DNA from 2 places in the Sphaerimonospora mesophila genome. Region 2 is predicted to be linked to the other one. Evidence: predicted binding sites of a transcription regulator. Region 2 holds the regulator's gene; the other holds the start of a gene.
What was found. The regulator HspR, encoded in region 2, represses chaperone genes until heat shock. The targets are predictions, from matches to a motif close to ANTTGAGTCNNNNNGACTCAANT.
Positions count from the first base shown of each region.

Region 1: a site for HspR is predicted at 1,445-1,467, ahead of lon (endopeptidase La). Genes of this name have one in related genera too.

Region 1 is NZ_BCBX01000031.1:563,175-573,705, reverse strand. Features, by position in the region: gene AP234_RS07000 (FG-GAP-like repeat-containing protein) at 1-1,263, opposite strand, end outside; gene lon (endopeptidase La) at 1,481-3,841, shown strand; gene AP234_RS06990 (trypsin-like peptidase domain-containing protein) at 4,100-5,380, shown strand; gene cydC (thiol reductant ABC exporter subunit CydC) at 5,470-7,146, opposite strand; gene cydD (thiol reductant ABC exporter subunit CydD) at 7,143-8,915, opposite strand; gene AP234_RS06975 (cytochrome d ubiquinol oxidase subunit II) at 8,973-9,737, opposite strand; gene AP234_RS06970 (cytochrome ubiquinol oxidase subunit I) at 9,750-10,531, opposite strand, start outside.
Region 2 is NZ_BCBX01000032.1:167,129-177,659, reverse strand. Features, by position in the region: gene AP234_RS08475 (alpha/beta hydrolase) at 143-1,714, shown strand; gene AP234_RS08470 (ABC transporter permease) at 1,815-2,549, opposite strand; gene AP234_RS08465 (ABC transporter ATP-binding protein) at 2,546-3,277, opposite strand; gene AP234_RS08460 (hypothetical protein) at 3,374-3,778, shown strand; gene AP234_RS08455 (hypothetical protein) at 3,865-4,371, shown strand; gene AP234_RS08450 (hypothetical protein) at 4,556-5,785, opposite strand; gene clpB (ATP-dependent chaperone ClpB) at 5,935-8,535, opposite strand; gene AP234_RS08440 (heat shock protein transcriptional repressor HspR) at 8,561-8,908, opposite strand; gene dnaJ (molecular chaperone DnaJ) at 8,913-10,085, opposite strand; gene grpE (nucleotide exchange factor GrpE) at 10,157-10,531, opposite strand, start outside.

The DNA.
Region 1 (10,531 bases), on a different contig from region 2:
CCCGTCGGCGGCCTTTCCCGCCGGCACCGGCAGGGTGTGCCGCCGGGTCAGGCCACCCGACCGGGTGCCCGCGATCACCTGGACCGCGCCCGCGCCCGGCACGCCGACCACCAGCTCGTCGTCGCCGTCCCCGTTGAGGTCGCCCGCCGCCAGCGCGGCGCCGAACCTGTCGGAGTAGCGCGGCCTCCCGCCGAGGGCCCGCCGCGACCACAGCTCACTGCGCATGCCGGTCAGACCCCGGCCGGAGCCGTACAACACGTTGACGGCGCCGTCGCCGTAGTCCATGCCGCGCACGAGCGGGGTCAGGTCCTCGCCGGGCACGCCGATGGCCAGGTCGTCGCGCCCGTCCGCGTCGAAGTCGCCGGAGGCGAGGGCGGCGCCGAAGGCGTCCCACTTCTCTCCGCCGCCCTGCACACCGGGGCTCTCCTGGGTGAAGACCCCGGCGCGCCGTCGCCGCGGGTCGACCACGGTCACCACCCCCGACCCTGCGCGCGGCCCCCCGTCGCCGGGCGCGCCGACGGCGATCTCCGCCCGGCCGTCCCCGTCGAAGTCACCGGTCGCCAGCGCCGCACCGAACCGGTCGGTCTGGCCGGCGTCCTGGCCGACCCACCGGGTCGGCTGGGTGACCAGCACGCCCTCCCCGTCGGGGCGGCGACCGTTCATGCCGAAGACCCCGATTCCGCCCCCGCCGTCGAGTCCGGGCGCCCCGACGACCAGCTCGTCGTCGCCGTCCCCGTCGAGGTCGCCGGCGGCAAGCGCCGCACCCAACCGGTCGGTTCCGTACGACCTGCCGAGGCGGGTGACGTCCATCGTGCCCGCCGTCCTCAGCCCACGCGGCGTGCCGTACAGCAGGTGGACGACGCCGGCGCCGTCGGCGCCGGGGACGTGCGGGCCGTGGAACTCCTCGGACGCGCCGATCGCCAGGTCGTCGCAGCCGTCGCCGTCGAAGTCCCCTCGGGCGAGCGCCGACCCGAACGCGTCGCCGCGCTCGGGTGCGTCCCCGAGCCCGTACGCGCCCTGGCGCAGCACCCGGACCGGTTCCATCCGCCCGGGCCGCTCCCGGAACAGGGTGACGCTTCCCGCGCGCGCGTGCCCGTCCACGGTCGCGTACGGCGCGGCCACGGCGAGGAACGCGGGGCAGGACCGGACGGCGACGGCGGGAGACGCGACCGCGAGCGGGGGAACGGCCAGGGCGGCCGCGACCAGCAGGGATCCGCGGCGTACGAGGAGGACGGAGAGGCCGGATGGACGCGGGACGCTCATGGCCGGATCGTCCCCGCACATCGGGACCGGAGTCCCACCGGCACGTGAACATCCCGGATCGGCCGGCTGAAATCGGGACGGGATCGTCGCGCGCGGGATGCCCGGCCGGCTGGCCGATTACACGATTACGATCGCTCGCAGCGAACACACGCAGAAGAGGGAACACCATCGGACTCCTGTTAGTTGAGCCGACATAACTCAACCTACGGGAGTGCTCATGACCCAGATCCTTCCTGTCCTCCCACTGGACGACGCGGTCGTCCTGCCCGGCATGGTGGTTCCGCTCGACCTGTCGGCCGCCGAGGTCCGTGCGGCCGTCGACGCGGCGCGCGCCGGCGGCGAGAGCACGGTCCTCCTGGTGCCCCGCCTGGACGGCCGGTACGGCGCGGTCGGGGTGTCGGCGGTGATCGAGCAGGTCGGACGGCTGCCGGGTGGCGAGCCTGCCGCCGTGGTCCGCGCGGTGGACCGGATGCGCGTCGGCACCGGCACCACCGGGCCGGGCGCGGCGCTCTGGGTGGAGGCCGCGGTGCTGGAGGGGGTGACCCCCGGAGCGAAGGCGGAGGAGCTCGCCAGGGAGTACAAGGCGCTGACCACGACGATCCTGCAGAAGCGCGACGCCTGGCAGGTCGTCGACGCCGTGAACCAGATCGACGATCCGGCCGTTCTGTCCGACAGCGCGGGTTACGCGCCCTGGCTGTCCCTGCCGCAGAAGCAGCTCCTGCTGGAGACCGCCGACCCCACCGAGCGGCTGGACCTGCTCGTCGGCTGGGCCCGCGACCATCTGGCCGAGCTGGACGTCGCCGAGACCATCCGCAAGGACGTCCAGGAGGGCATGGAGAAGCAGCAGCGGGAGTTCCTGCTGCGCCAGCAGCTCGCCGCGGTGCGCAAGGAACTGGCCGAGCTGAACGGCGAGCCCTCCGACGAGGAGGAGGACTACCGGTCGCGCATCGAGGCGGCCGACCTGCCGGAGCAGGTCAGGGAGGCCGCGCTCAAGGAGGTCGGCAGGCTGGAGCGGATGCCCGACCAGTCTCCGGAGACCGGCTGGATCCGCACCTGGCTCGACACGGTCCTCGACATCCCCTGGAACACCAGGACCGATGACGAGTACGACATCGCCGGCGCCCGCGCGGTGCTCGACGCCGATCACACCGGCCTCGACGACGTGAAGGACCGCATCGTGGAGTACCTCGCGGTGCGCAAGCGCCGCGCCGACCGGGGTCTCGGCGTGGTCGGCGGACGGCGCAGCGGAGCGGTGCTCGTGCTGGCCGGTCCGCCGGGGGTCGGCAAGACCTCGCTCGGCGAGTCGATCGCCCGGGCCATGGGCCGCCGGTTCGTCCGGGTCGCGCTCGGCGGCGTCCGCGACGAGGCGGAGATCCGCGGCCACCGGCGCACCTACGTCGGCGCGCTGCCCGGACGCGTCGTGCGGGCGATCCGCGAGGCGGGCTCGATGAACCCGGTCGTGCTGCTCGACGAGATCGACAAGGTCGGGGCCGACTACCGGGGCGACCCGACGGCGGCACTGCTGGAGGTGCTCGACCCCGCGCAGAACCACACCTTCCGCGACCACTACCTGGAGGTCGAGCTCGACCTCAGCGACGTGCTGTTCCTCGCCACGGCCAACGTGCTGGAGCAGATCCCCGGGCCGCTGCTGGACCGCATGGAGATCGTCACGCTCGACGGCTACACCGAGGACGAGAAGGTCGCCATCGCCCGCGACCACCTGCTCCCGCGCCAGCTGGAGAAGGCCGGCCTCACCGCCGACGACGTGTCGGTCGAGGACGCCGCGCTGCGACGCCTGGCGGGGGAGTACACCCGGGAGGCGGGCGTCCGGTCGCTTGAGCGGTCGATCGCCCGGGTGCTCCGGAAGATCGCGGCGAGGGCCGCGCTCGGCGAGGCCGAGCCGCCGGTCGCGGTCGAGGCCGGCGACCTGGTCTCCTACCTGGGCCGGCCGCGGCACGTGCCCGAGTCGTCCCTGCCGGAGGCGCGGCAGCGTACGGCGGTGCCCGGCGTGGCCACCGGTCTCGCGGTGACCGGCGCCGGCGGTGACGTTCTCTACGTGGAGGCGTCCCTTGCCGACCCGGAGACCGGGGGAACCGGAGTGACGCTCACCGGCCAGCTCGGTGACGTGATGAAGGAGTCGGCCCGGATCGCGCTGTCCTACCTGCGGTCGCGCGGAGCCGAGCTGGAGCTGCCGGTCGGCACGCTGCGGGACAGATCCGTGCACGTCCACGTCCCGGCGGGCGCGGTGCCGAAGGACGGGCCGTCGGCCGGCGTCACGATGACCACCGCCCTCGCCTCGCTGCTGTCGGGCCGCCCGGTCCGCGGCGACGTGGCGATGACCGGCGAGATCTCCCTCACCGGCCGGGTCCTGCCGATCGGCGGGGTCAAGCAGAAGCTGCTGGCCGCGCACCGGGCCGGGATCACGACCGTGCTCATCCCGGCGCGCAACGAGCCCGATCTGGACGACGTGCCCGCCGAGGTGCTGGCCGATCTCACCGTCCACGCGGTCAGCGACGTCAGGGAGGTCCTGGAGATCGCGCTGACCCCGGCGTCGGCCGCCCAACCGGCTGCCGCGTGATCCACAGCGGCGCGGTCGCTTCCCGCGGCCGCGCCGCGGCATGCACCAGAGCCGTCGGGTGCGGCCGCTGCGGGGCCCTTGTCGCGCTCTCCGCGATGGCCGACCGTCGCGTCAAATGTCCAGATAAAGCGGATATATGGCTCCGCCTGGGTCGCATCGTAGATCGCTTAACGTGGCCTTATCGCTGGTTTGCGATGCTGAATGCGTACCGGCGGAGAGCCGGGAAGTCACCGGCGTATCCATCGAGGGGGATTGGCGATGAGCGAACCTAACGACGTTCCCAAAGAGAACACCCAGGAGCTTCCGAGTCACGGCTGGAGCCAGTTCGGCAGCGCTCCGCCGCGGCACGGCCAGTACGGCGGGGCGTTCGGGGGCGGCGGCCAGGGCTACGCCTCGTTCGACCCCGCGGGGCTCCCCGGGCCGCCGCCGCGGCCCAGGGGCGGCCTGACCGGCAGGCAGAAGGTGGGCGCCGGCCTGGCCCTGGTGGCCGTGGCACTGGGTGGTGGAGCCGCGGGGGCCCTGATCACCAACGCGGCGAACGGCGATCGGACCGTCGTGTCCAGCCCCATCGTGAACCCGGTGTCGAGCTCGTCGGGGAACACCATCGCCGAGGTGGCCAAGAACATCATGCCGTCGGTCGTGTCGATCCAGGTGCGGACCCAGATGGGCGGCGGCGAGGGCTCGGGGGTGATCCTGTCGGCCGACGGCCTCGTGCTGACCAACAACCACGTGGTGGCACAGGCGAACCAGTCCGCCACGATCACGGTGAAGTTCAGCGACGGCAGGACGGGCACGGCCGTCGTGAAGGGCACCGACCCCACCACCGACCTCGCGGTCATCCAGGTGCAGGACGTCACGGACCTGGTCCCGGCCTCGCTCGGCGACAGCGACAAGCTCCAGGTCGGCGACCCGGTTCTGGCGATCGGCAGCCCGCTCGGCCTGGAGGGCTCGGTGACCTCGGGCATCGTCAGCGCGCTCGACCGCACGCTGACCGAGAGCGGCGACGACCAGCAGCAGCCCTTCCCCTGGGGGCAGCAGCGGCAGAGCCGCGGCACGACGATCGGCGGCATGATCCAGACCGACGCGGCGATCAACCCGGGCAACTCGGGCGGCGCGCTGGTCAACGGGTCGGGCGAGGTCGTCGGCATCAACACGGCCATCGCGACCTCCGGCTCCAGCAACGGCAACATCGGCGTCGGCTTCGCCATCCCGATCAACATGGCCAAGCAGGTCTCCGACCAGCTGATCAAGACCGGCCGGGCCAGCCACGCGTTCCTCGGGGTGAGCGTCGCCGACGCGGTCGGCGGCACCCCCGGCGCCGTGGTCGCCTCGATCACGGTCGGCAGCCCCGCGGAGAAGGCCGGCCTCAAGGAGGGCGACCTGATCACGAAGATCAACGACAAGCGGGTGGACAGCGCCGAGACGCTGGTCGGCACGATCCGCAGCTCCAGGCCGGGCGACAAGGTGACCATCGAGTACACGCGCAACGGCAAGACGGCGTCGGCCTCCATCACCCTGGCCGAGCAGGCCGCGGGCTGACGCGGTCCTCCGGGGAACGGTACCCGGGGGACGACACAGGACCGGATCGCCGGTGGGCCTCAGAGGGGGAGGCCCGCCGGCGATCGTCGTCAGCGGCGGGTCAGCGCCTCGGACTCCCACAGGTCCCGGTAGTACCCGGGCACGGCGGCCAGCTCGGCGTGCGACCCCCGCTGGATCACCCGCCCGTCCTCGATGACGACGATCTCGTCCACCTGCTCCAGTCCGCGCAGCCGATGCGTGACCAGCAGCGTGGTGCGGCCCCGGGTGGCGTCGAGCAGGTCGGCCATGAGCAGGTCGGCCGTCTCCTCGTCCAGCGCCTCGGCCGGTTCGTCCAGCAGCAGCACCGGCGGGTCGAACAGCAGCGCCCGGGCGAGCGCGAGCCGCTGGAGCTGGCCGCCGGAAACGGTGCGCCCGTCCTCGCCGAGCACGGCGTCCCACCCGGTGCGCTCCGCCCACCCGTCCAGCCGGGCCCGTCGTACGGCCCGGGCGAGCTCGGCGTCCGACGCCTCCGGCCCGGCGAGCCGCATGTTGTCGCGCAGGCTGGCCTGGAAGACATAGGGGTCCTGGGTGAGCCCGGTCATCCGGGCGCGTACGTCGTCCGGAGCGAAGGCGCGGATGTCGACCCCGTTGACACGGATCTCGCCCGACTCGATGTCGACCGTCCGCATCAGTGCCGCCAGCAGCGTGCTCTTCCCGGCGCCGCTCGGCCCGATCACCGCGACGCGCCTGCCCGGCGTCAGCGTGAGGTCCACCCCCTTCAGGGCGGGTTCGCGATCGCCGTGCCGGACGACCAGGTTCTCTATCTCCACGGTCAGCGGCGGCTCGGGCGGGGGAGCGGGCGTCGCCGGCGCCGCCACGGCCGGGGGCGTCGCCGCGATCTCCCGCAGCCTGCGCAGTGCGGCCAGCACCCCGGCGAACCGCTCACCGGCCGCCGCCAGCGGCAGCACCGGCTCGAACGCGACCAGCGAGGTGAGGGCGAGCACGGCGGTGGCCACCCGGTCCACGGCCGCCGCCTGGGCGATCAGCACCACGGCGACCACGGTGAGTCCCTGCGCGAGCATGCCGACGGCGAGGGCGACCGCGTTGATCCGCGCCCGCCCGCGTTCCAGCCGGGCCAGCCGCGTGTCGGAGGCCATGGCCGCGTCGATGGCCTGGTCGCGGGCGCCGCAGGCGGTCAGGTCGGCCGCGCCGTGCACCAGGTCGGCCACCCTGGCGGCCAGTTCGGCCCGGGCCGGGGCGAGCCGGGCCGACCACCGCCGGGCGGCGGCGGCCGTGCCGGCGGGCAGGACCAGCCCGGCGGCGAGCAGCCCGGCGCAGAGCGCGAGCGCGGCGGCGGGCAGCAGGAAGGCGGCGACGGACACCGCCGCGACCCCGGTGAGCAGGGCGGCGACGGCCGGGAGCAGGCAGCGGACGAGCAGGTCCTGGACGGCCTCGGTGTCGTCGACCATCCGGCTGAGCAGGTCGGCCCCCCGCCGCGGCAGCGGCCCGGTGGGGATCAGCGCCCGGTAGAGCCGCTCACGGGTGCCCGCCTGCGCGCGCAGCGCCACGTCGTGCCCGGACAGGCGCTCGCCGTACCGGAAGATGCCTTTCGTCGTGGCGAACGCGCGTACGGCGACGATGGCGACCGACAGCGCGGCGAGCGGCGGCCGCTCGGCGGCCCGGGTGATCAGCCAGGCGGCCGCCGCGATCAGCGCGACGCCGGCGAGGTCGGCCGCCGCCCCGGCCAGCGCGGCGAGGACGAGCCGCCGGTAGAACCCGCGGATCATGAGATCGATTCACCCCTCACCAGGGAGCCGGAGCCGATGCGGACGACCCGATCGGCCAGGTCGATCATGGCCGGGCGATGGGCCACGATTATGGCCGTACGGCCCTCGCACAGCTTGCGGGTGGCCTCGATCACCGCGGCCTCGCTGCGCCCGTCCAGCCGGGCCGTCGGCTCGTCGAGCAGCACCACCTGCGCCCACGGCCGGCAGAACGCCCTGGCCAGCGCCACCCGCTGCCGCTGCCCGGCCGACAGGTTCGCCCCGCGTTCGCCGAGCACGGTGTCGTAGCCGTCCGGCAGGGCGGTCACGAACTCGTCCGCCTGGGCCGCCACGGCCGCCGCCCCGATCTCTGCGGACGTGGCCGTCGTGCCGAGCGCGATGTTGTCGGCCACCGAGGCCGCGAACAGGTGCGGGCGCTGCGGGACGAACGCCAGGCGTCGCCGCCACGTGTCGAGATCGAGATCGGCGAGGTCGGCGCCGTCGATCAGCACCCGGCCCTCCGTGGGCGTCACGAACCCGAGCAGCAGGTGCAGCAGCGTGCTCTTGCCCGCCCCGCTGGGGCCCACGACCGCGACCCGTTCCCCCGGTGAGACGGTGAGCCGTACACGGTCGAGCGCGGGGACGTCGCGTCCGGGATAGCGGACCGTGACGTCCTCCAGCCGGATCTCGGGCGGCGCCGCGCCGTCCGGGCCGGCCGCCGCGGCCGGGGGAACCCGGAGGACGGCGCGGCCGCCCGTCACGGCATGCGTCTCGGCCGTCTCCCGCGACTCCCGGCCGTCGATGACGGCGAAGGCCTCGTCGGCCGCTGCCACACCCTCCATCGAGGCGTGGAACCGCGTGCCCATCGCGCGCAGCGGGACGTACGCCTCCGGGGCCAGCAGCAGGACGAGCAGGGCGGTGGGCAGATCGAGCGAGCCCGACAGCAGCCGCAGGCCGACGGGCACCGCGACGAGGGCCAGGGAGAGCGAGGCCACGAGCTCCAGCACCAGCGACGACAGGAAGGCCACGCGCAGCGTCCGCATGGTGGCCGCCCGGTGGTCGTCGGCGACCCGGCGGATCACCGAGGCCTGGTAGCGTGCCCGCCCGAAGGCGCGCAGCGTCGGCAGGCCGCGCACCACGTCGAGGAAGTGGCCGCCCAGCCGGGACAGCGCCCGCCACTGCCGTTCGGTCACGGTCCTGGTGGTCCACCCGACGAGGGCGCCGAAGATCGGGATGAGCGGCAGCGTGAGCACGACGATCACGGCGGTCCCGAGATCGGCCACCAGCAGCCGGACGGCCACCGCGAGCGGCACCACCCCGGCCACCGCGACGGCGGGAAGATATCCGGTGAGATACGGGTCGAGCGCGTCGAGTCCCCGGCCGGCGAGCGTGACCAGTTCCCCGGATCGGATCCCCGAACCGGCCGTCGCACCGCCCCCGGCCGTTCCACCTGCGGCCGCACCGCCCCCGGCCCTGACGGCCCCCGCACCGCCCGGCTCGCCGAGCCGGGGCAGCAGCCGCCGGCGCAGCGCGGACTTCAGCGCGGTGGCCGCGCGCCCCGCGAAGATCCCCTGCGCCCAGCCGAGCAGTCCGCGCGCCGCGACCACGAGCGCCAGCAGGAGCAGGGCCGAGGCGACTCCGGCCGGCGGCACCGCGCCCGACAACACGCGCGCGAGGATTTCGGCCTGGGCGAGCACGAGCAGCCCGGCCGCCACGGCCGCGGCCAGGCAGCCGGCCAGATGGAGGCGGACGGCGCTCTCGGCGCGCGCCAGCCGCAGAAGATCCCTGTGCACACTGCCCCAATCAGAGGCCGCGCGACGATGCCCCGAAACCGCGCGGCCGCCACCCAATCAGAAGAACGTCGGCACGGCGCCCCTGGCGAAGGTGCGCCATATCCATAGTTGCGCGCCCACCATGATGGGAACGCACGGCAACACCATGACACTGAGCACAGTCAGTGTCGCGGCCGGGGCGGCGTGATCGAGGATCGGGGAGGCCAGGGCCGCCATGGCAACCGCGGCCGGCGCGGCGGCCACACAGGCGGACCCCAGCAGGGCCGGGCTCGACCGACGCCGCCCGCCGACGACGGGTTCGCCGGGAAGCCGCCAGGCGGCGAAGGTCCAGCCGTGGAAGGCGAAGACCGCGGCGACGACGATGCCGCCCGCGATGCCCGGCGGGTCGAACAGGGCGTCCTGCGGCAGCCCGCGCACGATGGCGATCAGGGCCATCCCCCAGGTGAGCGCCAGCCCGGCTGAGCCGAGGCACAGCGCCGCGTCCCACACCGACCGCCAGGAGGCGCCGCCCACCCGGCGGCGGAACCACAACCCGGCGTCACGCAGGATCCACGACAGCAGCAGCGCCACCACCAGGGGGTACAGCCCGCTGATCACCCTGCCCTCGAGGATCGGGAACGCGCCGAACAGCGTGCCCACCAGGGCCACCAGCCACACCTCGTTGGCGAGCACGAACGGTCCCATCGCCCCGACCAGCCGGTCCCGGTCGGCCGGTGTGCGGCCCAGCACCGGCAGCAGCATGCCGAGCCCGATGTCGAAGCCCTCCAGCGCGAAGTAACCGATCAGCAGGACGGCGAGCGTCCCGAACCACAAGATCTCCATTGGCTGGTTCCTCTACAGCGAGCGGGCGGGGGCGGGGGCGGGTTCCACCGGGAGGTCCGGCGCGCCGAGGGCGACCAGCCCGGGGCCGCGCCGTACGGCACGGGCGATCAGGGCGTAGTCGACCACGGCGAGCAGCCCGAGCACACCGGCGAAGGCGACCAGCGAGGCGGTGAGCCCGCCCGTGGTCATGCCCGGGGTCAGCGCGTCGGCCACGCGGAGCCTGCCGTACACGAGCCAGGGCTGGCGGCCGACCTCGCGGGCGATCCAGCCGGCGATCGCCGCCACGAACGGCAGCGGGACCATGAGCATGAGGACCGGGTGGAGCCAGCGCCAGCGGGCCAGCAGGTCGCGGAAGAGCAGTGGCAGCAGCGCGAAGAGCACGACGAACTGCCCGAGCTCGCCGATGAGGATCATCCCGCCGAGCGCGGCGCCCTGAACGGCGCCGTCGAACTTGTCCGGCTGGACGCTGCCGATCGGGCCGAACTGGGCGAACCCGAATCCGACGGTGAACGTCGCGCCGATGGACGCGGTCACGACCCCGATGCGCAGCGACCGGACGAAGAACTCGCGCTCGGCGGTCCGCCTGAACAGGTGGTAGGCGCTGGCGCCGAACATCACGAAGCCGCCGGTCATCAGGCCGGCGCTGATCACGTGGGGGAGCGCGAAGACGAGGGTCGGGTTGGTGAGCAGCGCACCGAAGTCGCGCAGCACCAGCCGGCCGCCCTCCTCCACCGCACCCGCCGGGTGCTGCAGGAACGAGTTGGCCACCATGACGAAGAACGCGGAGGCGTAGG
Region 2 (10,531 bases):
ACGGAGCGGCCGCGCTCGCGTTGCGATTGCGCAACCAACTGCATGTCGCGGCCGATTCTTACTCACGCTGTCAGGATGATCGCTCGATGGCGTCATAAGTCGGTTCCAACGGAGGAACCGCCGACGCCGAAGGGGTAACCAGGTGAAAAAGATCCTCATCGCGCTGGCCACAGCCGGCCTGGGTCTGAGCGGAGCACTGGTCGCGGGACCCGCGACAGCCGATGCCCGCCGGGCCCCCGAGTACACCCCGCCGACTCCCCAGTGGGCCCAGTGCGAGGACCTCCCGGCGGGAATCGAGTGTGCGATGGTCGAGGTCCCGATGGACCACCGCCGGCCGAACGGCCAGAAAATCAAGATCGCGGTGTCGCGCAAGAAGGCGACGGACACCGCCCACTACCAGGGCGCGCTGCTGTTCAACCCGGGCGGCCCGGGCGGGAGCGGCCTGGCCTACCCGTCCATCATGGGAGCCCGGCTCGGCGACGAGCTCGCCGCGCAGTACGACCTGATCGGCTTCGACCCGCGCGGCGTCGGCGCCAGCGAGCCCTCGCTGAGCTGCGACCCGCACTACTCCGATCCCGTGCGGCCCGACTACGTGCCGGCCGATCTGACGGAGGAGCTCGCCTGGGCCAAGCGGGCGCGCGGCTACGCGACGGCGTGCGGCGAGAAGTACGGCGCGCTGCTCAAGCACATGACCACGGTCGACGCGGCCAACGACATGGACCTGATCCGCAAGGCACTCGGCCAGCGGCAGATCAGCTACGTCGGCTACTCCTACGGCACCTACCTCGGCGCGACCTACGCGACACTGTTCCCGAACAGGGTGCGCCGCCTGGTCCTGGACAGCATCGTCAACCCCGAGCGGATCTGGTACGGCCACAACCTCGACCAGAACCAGGCCTTCGAGGCCAGGGCCAAGGACTTCTTCGCCTGGACCGCGAAGTACGACTCCACCTACCACCTCGGCACCACCGCCGCCGACGTGGAGAAGGCGTACTACGCGGCCCGCGCCAAGCTGAAGGCGACCCCCGCCGAGGACAGGGTCGGGCCGGACGAGCTCGACGACACGTTCCTCGCGGGCGGCTATCTCAAGACCCGCTGGCCGCGCCTGGCCGACGCGCTGTCGCGGTACGTCACGGCCGGCGACGCGGCCCCGCTGGTGAGCACGTTCGGCGTCTACGGCGACAGCAGTGGTGACGACAACACGCTGGCGGCCTACTCCGCCGTCGAGTGCACCGACGCGCGCTGGCCGCGTCAGTGGGCCGCCTGGCATCTCGACTGGTGGCGGTCCTACCGTACGGCTCCCTTCCTGACCTGGGGCAACGCCTGGTTCAACGCCCAGTGCGCCTACTGGCCCGTCCGGGCGACGCACCAGCAGCGCATCGACGGTCGGGGGATCCAGAACGCGCTGTTCTTCCAGGACACCAAGGACGCGGCCACGCCCTATCAGGGCGGTGTCGAGATGCACCGGCTGTTTCCCGCCTCGCGCCTGGTGGTCATGGACGGCGGCGGCAACCACGGCCTGACCGGCCGCGGCGACGCGTGCGTCGACGACATCTGGAAGGCGTACCTGACCGACGGCACACTGCCCGCCGGCCGGCCCGGCCCGGACGTGCACTGCGCGCCGTTCCCCGACCCGGTGCCGCCGTCCGTGTCGGCGACGTTCAAGTCGGCGGCGCCGCAGCCGAGCGACGACTGGGTGCCCGGCGAGCGCTGACGCCCACCCGCCGGAACCACCGGGAGCCCCCGGCCCGTCGCGGGCCGGGGGCTCCGCGCCGGTCATCGGGCCCGGCGTCGGTCATCGGGTCCGGCGTCGGTCATCGGGTCCGGCGAGGCAACGTGGCGGCCCCGAGGACGAGGGCCAGCACGGCGGACCCCGCGACGATGAGCACGTCGCGCCAGAACTCCCCGCTCAGCTCGCCGCCTGCCGCGGCGCCCCGCATCGCGTCGATCGCGTACGACATCGGCAGCACGTCGGACACCCATTGCAGCACGGTGGCCATCTGATCACGCGGCACCAGGATCCCGCCGAGGAACGCCTGGGGGAGCATCACCACCGGCATGAACTGCACGGCCTGGAACTCGGTGCGGGCGAACGCGCTGCACAGCAGCCCCAGCGCGGTGCCGAGCACGGCGTTGAGCAGCGCCACGAGCACCAGCGGCCACACCTTCCCCGCCGGGTCGTAGCCCAGCCACGTGAGCGAGACCACGAGGGCCAGCACCACCTGGACGCAGGCCAGCAGGCTGAACGCGATGCCGTACCCGAGGAGGAGGTCGAGCTTCCCCAGTGGCATCGCCATCAGCCGCTCCAGCGTGCCCGACGAACGCTCGCGCAGCGTGGCGATCGAGGTGACGAGGAACATCGTCAGGAAGGGAAAGACGCACAGCAGGATCGGCGTCCAGTGGGCGAAGGCCCGCTCGTCGCCGATGACGTAGTAGAGCAGGATCATCACCAGCGTCGGCACGAAGACCATCAGCGCGACCGTGCGGTGGTCGTGCCGCAGCTGGGTCATGATCCGCCGGGCCGTGGCGATCGTTATCGCCGCATTCACGCCGCAGCCGTCCTCTCCTCGATCAGGCGCAGGAACGCCTCCTCCAGATCCGTCGTCCTCGTCCGCTCGCGCAGGCCGTCCGGCGTGCCGTCGGCGAGGATCTCCCCCTGGCGCAGCACGATGAGCCGCTGACAGCGCGCCGCCTCGTCCATGACATGGCTGGAGACCAGGAGCGTCACCCCGGCCTCGGCGAGACGGTGGAAGAGCGCCCACAACTCCTGACGCAGCACGGGGTCGAGCCCGACGGTCGGCTCATCGAGGATCAGCAGTTCCGGACTGCCCAGCAGGGCGACGGCGAGACCGGCCCGGCCGAGCTGTCCGCCGGAGAGCGTGCCGCCGAGCTGGTGACCGGCGTCGGCGAGGCCGACCTCCGCCAGCACGCGCTCGACGTCGTCCTTCGGCGCGCCGAGGACGGCGGCGAAGTAGCGGAGGTTCTCCCGGACCGTGAGGTCGCGGTAGATGGCGGGACTCTGCGTCGAGTAGCCGATGCTGCGGCGCAGTCCGGCGCTTCCGGCCGCCTCGCCGAGGACGGTCACCTCTCCCCCGGTGACGACCTGCACCCCGACGATCGCGCGCATCAGCGTCGTCTTGCCGCACCCGCTCGGGCCGAGCAGGCCGGTGACCTGGCCTCTCGGCACGGTGAACGTGAGGCCGTGCAGCACCTCGGCCCCACCCCTGCAGACCCGCAGATCTCGTACGGCTATCGCGGGTCCGGACAAATTCATCATGCGTTGAATTTAGAGGGTGGGCCGTACGCGCGTCAACGGGTGCCTGAACCCGCGGGGCGCCGTGTCCGTTTCACAGGTATGCGAACGCTCTGGCTGGTGACACTCCTGTGCATGGCGGCGGCCTGCGGACAGACCCCGTCCACCTCCACCTCCGCTTCGCCGGGCGGGCCCGACCGGCCGGTCGACACCCAGGCCGCGCCGTCTCCGGCCGTGCCCGTCGGACACACGCTCGACCCACGCAAAGTGCCGTGGAGCAGCGCCACCCCCGGCGAAGGCGGGCGATCGCTGGACGTGGTCTGGTGGTCGGGCGTCGAGCCCTGCCATGTGCTCGACCGGGTCGAGGTCGACGAGCGGACGGACAAGGTGATCGTCACGCTCTACGAGGGGCAGGACCGGCGTTCCCCCGACGCGGTCTGCATCGAGATCGCGATCCAGAAGACGACCAAGGTGGAGCTGCGCTCCCCGCTCGGCGACAGACAGGTGGTCGACGGCGCCAGTTGAGTCCGCTCCGGTCGTCGGCTCGGCGGTGCCTGGACGGATCGCCGATCACGTTGAACCGGGACGCCGCCGGGTCCGTACTAAGGGGCATGCGTACCATCCACGGCATCACCACCACGGTCGCCGGTGTGGCTTTCGCGGCGATCGCCACCGCGGTCGTCACCGTCACGGCCGCGCCCGGGGCGCAGGGCGCGGCGAGACACCTCTCACCCTCGTCCCCGCCCGGGCCGGTCGCCCCCGCTGTGGGCCCCTCGTCCCCCGCCGAAACCGTCCCGACGAAACCGCACGGGCGCACAATCGGCACGCACAAGGTGCGGTGGATCAGCGCCAAGCCCGTCGCTCACGGCAAACGCCTGCGGATCACCTGGTGGTCGGGCGCCGCCCCGTGCACGGTGCTCGACCGCGTCAAGACGAAGGAGACGGCCAAGAAGGTGGTCGTCACGGTCTACGAGGGCGCGGATCCGGCCGCCGAGAACACGATGTGCGCCGCGATCGCCATCAAGAAGTCCACCACCGTGAAGCTGCGCACCCCGCTCGGCAAGCGGAAGCTCGTCGACGGCGCCGAGCCGAAGACCAAGAAGGCCCAGGGGAACTGACCACCCCGGGTCTTCCGGTGGGGAATGCGAAGGGCGACTTCCGGCGCGGGCATGCGAAGGGCGACTTCCGGCGCGGGCATGCGAAGGGCGACTTCCGGCGCGGGCATGCGAAGGGCGACTTCTGGTGCGGACATGCGAAAGGGGGCCGCGTGAACGGCCCCCTTCATTTCGCAGGGATCGCTGGTCAGGGGAGAAGCCGCCGGCCCGTCGCGGCGGCGAAATCGGCCAATGGGCCTGTCGCGGCGGCCCGGGCCAGGGCGGGGGCGGTGATGTCGCCGGGGCTCGACGTGACGACGTCCAGCTGCTCGGTCGACGCCTTCGGATACACCCGGCCCTCACGCTTGGCGCGGCGTGGGGAGGCCGCCGAGTCGGGGGTGGTGGAGGCGGCAGCCGCCCGCCCCTTCTGTCCTGCCTGTCCTGCCCGTCCTGCCCGTCCCGCCTGTCCGGTCTGCTCGGCGGGCCGCTGGCGGCGCTGCCGCTTGTCGCGGGTCGTGGCCGCCTGTGCCGCGCCCGTCTGAGCCGTACCTGACTGAGCCGTACTCGACTGGGCCGTGCCGGGCCGGGCCGCGTTTGATTGGGCCGCGTTTGATTGGGCCGCGTTTGATTGGGCCGCGTTCGATTGGGTGGGGCGCGCGTGCCGCGGGGCCGGCCGGGTCGCGTTCCTCTGCCCGCCGACGGCCTGCGCCTGGTTCGCCTGCTGGTGCGGCTGCGTCGTCTCCGGCTGCGCGTGCGCGCCCCGGTTCCTGCGGTGCGGGCGGTCCTGCGCCTGTCCCGGCAGCGCTCCCGCCGCACCGGCGTCCGCCCTGTGCCGCCCCTCCCCGCGCCTGTGCGGCCGGTTCGCGGCCCCCGTGGAAGCGCCGGTCGCGTCAGCGGCGCCGGCGGCGTTCGCACCGGCCCGGGCTCCCGACTCCCCTGGCGCCTGCGGCTGCCCCGGCTGCGGGTTCGTGATGGGGTGCACCCGATCCTGCGGCCGCGGATGATGCTGGGCCGCGGACATCGGGGCGGAGGGCAGGCAGACCGCGTTGGGCACGCTCGGACGGGCGGGCGCGACGGAGAGGAGCGGCATGAGCGGTGACTTCGCCGCCGGGAGGACGGCGTTCCCGCCGGTGGAAGGCAGGCCCGGGAGGGCCGGGATCGCCGGTGCGCTGCCGGTCGGAAGCGCCCTGGCCGAGCGGCCGGGGAGCGAGGGCATGCCCCGGCCCGCGGCCGCTCCCGCCGCGTCGGCGACGCTGAGCACGCCCGTGGCCGGCGCGAGGGTGGTGCGCCCGGTCCGGGCGAGACTGCTGGGAATGGCCCCTGCCTGGGCGCCCCCTGCCGTCGGCTCGCAGACGAGGTTCGCGGCCGCGCCGTCGCCCGTCACGGCCGACCCGGCCATCGCCGGGCCGGTCGTGAGCCAGCTCACCCCCGCGGTCACCGCCGCCAGCGCGACACACCGCCCTCGTCTACTTCGCGTTGTCCTGGACATCCACGTCCCCCTGATTGCTTGCGGTAGTCCGACGAACGCCGAACGTAGCCAGCGGTGGGGACTCACGGGGTCGGCTTGCCTGAATGGTGGCGAAGACCTTACCTAACGGCGCGGATGCTCAGCGTGTCACCGGCCGGATCTGAGTCGACGATTACCTCGTCGCCGTCGCGGATCGCTCCCGACAGCAGCTCCTTGGCGAGTTTGTCGCCGATCGCCGACTGGATCAGCCGCCGCAGCGGGCGGGCGCCGTACAGCGGGTCGTAGCCGGTCAGCGCCAGCCATTCGCGGGCGGCCGGCGTGACGGTCAGCTTCAGCCGCCGGTCGGACAGCCGTTCGGCGAGCCGCGAGACCTGCAGGTCCACGATCTGGGCCAGTTCCTCGGTGCCGAGCGCGTCGAACAGGATGACGTCGTCGAGCCGGTTGAGGAACTCCGGCTTGAACGCCCCCCGCACCGCGGCCATCACGGCCTCGCGCTTGGCGCCGGCCTCCAGCTTCGGATCGACGAGGAACTGCGAGCCGATGTTGGAGGTGAGGATCAGGATCGTGTTGCGGAAGTCGACCGTACGGCCCTGGCCGTCGGTGAGCCGGCCGTCGTCGAGCACCTGCAGGAGGATGTCGAAGACCTCCGGATGCGCCTTCTCGATCTCGTCGAGGAGCACCACGGTGTACGGCCTGCGGCGGACGGCCTCGGTGAGCTGGCCGCCCTCCTCATATCCGACATATCCGGGCGGGGCCCCGACCAGCCGTGCGACGCTGTGCTTCTCGCCGTACTCGCTCATGTCGATCCGGGTCATCGCCCGCTCGTCGTCGAACAGGAACTCCGCCAGCGCCTTGGCCAGCTCGGTCTTGCCGACGCCGGTCGGCCCGAGGAAGAGGAACGAGCCGGTCGGGCGGTCGGGATCGGCGATCCCGGCCCGGGCCCGCCGCACCGCGTCGGAGACGACCTGTACGGCCTGCTGCTGGCCGATCAGACGCCTGCCGAGCTCGTCTTCCATCCGGAGCAGCTTGGCGGTCTCCCCCTCCAGCAGCCGCCCGGCCGGGATGCCGGTCCACGACGAGATCACCTCGGCGATGTCGTCGGGGCCGACCTCCTCCTTGACCATCGGCTCGTCCTCGGCCTCCTCGCCGCCCCTGCTCTCCGCGAGCTCGGTGGCCTTGGCGAGCTCCTTCTCCAGCCGCGGCACCTCGCCGTACATCAGGCGGGAAGCGGCCTCGAAGTCGCCGTCGCGCTGAGCCCGCTCGGCCGCGCCGCGCGCCTCGTCGAGCTGCTTCTTCAACTCGCCGACCTTGTTGAGCCCGGCCTTCTCCCGCTCCCAGCGGCCGATCAGGCCGTTCAGCTCCTCCTGCTGGTTGGCCAGTTCCTCGCGGAGCTTCTCCAGGCGCTGACGGCTCGCCTCGTCGGTCTCCTTGGCGAGCGCGAGCTCCTCCATCTTGAGGCGGTCGACGCTGCGCTGGAGCTGGTCGATCTCCACGGGGCGCGAGTCGATCTCCATGCGCAGCCGCGACATCGACTCGTCGATCAGGTCGATCGCCTTGTCCGGGAGGAACCGCGCGGTGATGTAGCGGTCCGACAGCGTGGCCGCCGCGACCAGCGCGCTGTCGGAGATCTGCACCTGGTGGTGCGCCTCGTAGCGTCCCTTGAGGCCGCGCAGGATCGCGATCGTGTCCTCGACGGTCGGCTCGCCGACATAGACCTGCTGGAACCGCCGTTCCAGCGCGGGGTCCTTCTCGATGCGCTCGCGATACTCGTCGAGCGTGGTCGCGCCGATCATCCGCAGCTCGCCGCGCGCCAGCATGGGCTTGAGCATGTTGCCCGCGTCCATCGCCCCCTCGGCCGCGCCGGCGCCCACCACCGTGTGCAGCTCGTCGATGAACGTGACGATCTGACCGTCGCTCTTCTTGATCTCGTTGAGCACGGCCTTGAGGCGTTCCTCGAACTCACCGCGGTACTTCGCGCCGGCCACCATCGCGCCGAGGTCGAGCGCGACCAGCCGCTTGTTCCGCAGGCTCTCCGGCACGTCACCGGCCACGATCCGCTGGGCCAGGCCCTCGACCACGGCGGTCTTGCCGACACCCGGCTCGCCGATCAGCACCGGGTTGTTCTTGGTGCGGCGGGACAGCACCTGGACGACCCGGCGGATTTCGCCGTCCCGGCCGATCACCGGGTCCAGCTTGCCGGACCTCGCCCGTTCGGTGAGGTCGACCCCGTACTTCTCCAGCGCCTGGTAGGTGTCCTCGGGGGTCTCACTGGTCACCCTCGCATGGCCGCGAACCTTCTCGAAGGCCTCGAGCAGCGCCTCCGGGCCGGCGCCCTCGGCCTTGAGCAGCTCGGCCACCTGCCCGCCGTCCGTCGCGAGCCCGACCAGCAGGTGCTCGGTCGAGACGTACTCGTCCTCGATCTGCTTGGCACGCTGAGCGGCGGTGTTGAGCGCCGACAGGAGCTGGCGCGAGCTCGACGGGGCGCTCACCGTCGAGCCCTGCGCCTTGGGCAGCCTGTCGAGCAACTCCTCGGTCCGGGTCCGCAGCCGCTTCCAGTCGGCTCCGACCGCGTCCAGCAGCGGTACGGCGACACCGCCGTTCTGGGTCAGCAGGGTTGCGAGCAGATGAGCCGGCGCCACCTCGGGGTTGCCCTCCGCCGCCGCGCGCCGGACGGCCCCGGACAGGGCCTCCTGGCTCTTCTGCGTGAGCTTGTAATCCATGTTGCGATCCCTCGATTCGCGAACGTCAGGCAGGTGGTAGCTCGTAGCGCACGAGCGCGCGCATCATGGTGACCTCGCCCCTGAGCCGGGTGACCTCCTCACGCAGGCGGACGTTCTCGGTTTCCAGTTCGAGGATGCGCTTGATGCCGGCGAGATTGATGCCGTGTTCCTGGGACAGCCGCTGGACCTCCCGGAGCAGCAGGATGTCCCGGGTCGAGTAGAGCCGCCCGCGACCCGCCGTACGACCGGGACTGACGAGGCCGAGTCGGTCGTACTGGCGGAGGGTCTGCGGGTGCAGCCCGGAAAGCTGCGCGGCTACCGAGATGACATAGACGGGTGTGTCGTCGGACAGGTCGAAAAAGTTCGCATCCATCGGCTCACTCGCTTCTGGCCTGCTTGATCAACTCTTCGCGGAGATCGGGGCCCTCGGTCGCGTCGCGGAACTCCTCCAACGCCGCGCGGGCCTTGTCGTCGAGGTTCTGTGGCACCGTGACCTGGACGGTGACCAGCAGGTCGCCCTTGGTCCCGTCCTTGCGCGCGGCGCCTCGGCCGCGCACCCGGAAGGTGCGTCCGTTGGGGGTGCCCTCGGGGATGCGCAGGGTGACCGGCATGCCCTTGAGCGTCGGCACCTTGATCTCGGCGCCGAGCGCGGCCTCCGGGAAGGTCACCGGGACGGTCACCGTCAGGTTCTCCCCGCTGCGGCCGAACACCGAATGCGGTTTCACGTGGACCAGCACGTACAGGTCGCCGGACGGGCCGCCGTTCTCCCCCGGAGCGCCCTTGCCCTTGATCCGGATGCGCTGGCCGTCGCCCACGCCCGCGGGAATCCGGGCCTGGATGGTCCGGGTGCTCTTGCCCCGGCCGCTGCCGTCGCACACGGGGCAGGGGTCGTCGACCAGGAGACCCCGGCCACGGCAGTCGCGGCACGGCTCGGAGAACGCGAAGTTGCCGAGGTTCCGGCTGGCCGCCCCGGTGCCCTCACACGTCGGGCAGACCCTTGGCGTGGTGCCGGCCTTGGCCCCCGTGCCGGAGCACGCCTGACAGGCCGCCGAACTGGTCAACCGGAGGGACACCGTCGTTCCGTCGACCGCCTCGCCGAACGCGAGCGTGACCTCCGACTCGATGTCCTGGCCCCGCCGGGGCCTGCTCGTGGTGGTCGTACGGGCACCGCCACCCCGGTTGAAGAGACCGCCGAACAGGTCGCCGATCCGGTCTCCGGTCCCCCCCGTCCCGCCGGAGAACAGGTCCCCGAGGTCGAAGTTGAAGCCTCCACCTCGGTGGCCGCCGGCTCCGGCGAAGCCGCCGGCACCGGAACCGAACAGCGTGCGAGCCTCGTCGTACTCCTTCCGGCGCTTGACGTCGGAGAGCACATCGTAGGCCTCGGAGACCCCCTTGAACCTGTCCTCGGCCGCCTTGTTCCCCGGGTTGGCGTCGGGATGATACTGCCTGGCGAGCTTCCGATAGGCCTTCTTGATGTCTTCGGATGTCGCGTTCTTGGGCACACCAAGGACGGCGTAGTAGTCCTTCTCCAAATAGTCCTTGGTGCTCATCTATCGCTTCCTTCGCAAGGTTCTCGACTGTCTCCCCCGATCATCGCTGACCGGGGGAGACGTCCTCGAATTCAGTTGTCGTCCGGGTCACCGGACGCGCCGGTTTCCGCTGATCCGGCCGGCTCGGTCGCCTCCGCCGCGCCGACAGAGGCCTCGCCCTCCGGAGGTTCGGCGACGGCCACGCGTGCCGGGCGCAGGACGCGGTCACCGATCCGATATCCGAGCTGGAAGATCTCGACGCATGTCGGCTCGGTCACCTCCGGTGAGTAGCTGTGCATCAGCGCCTCGTGCACCTCCGGGTCGAACGGGTCGCCCTTGGCGCCGTACGGGCTGAGGCCCAGCTTGCCGAGTGTCGCCTCCAGCGACTCGCTCACCTTGGCGAAGCCTCCGGTGAGCTCGCCGTGATCACGAGCCCGGCCGATGTCGTCGAGCACGGGCAGGAGCTC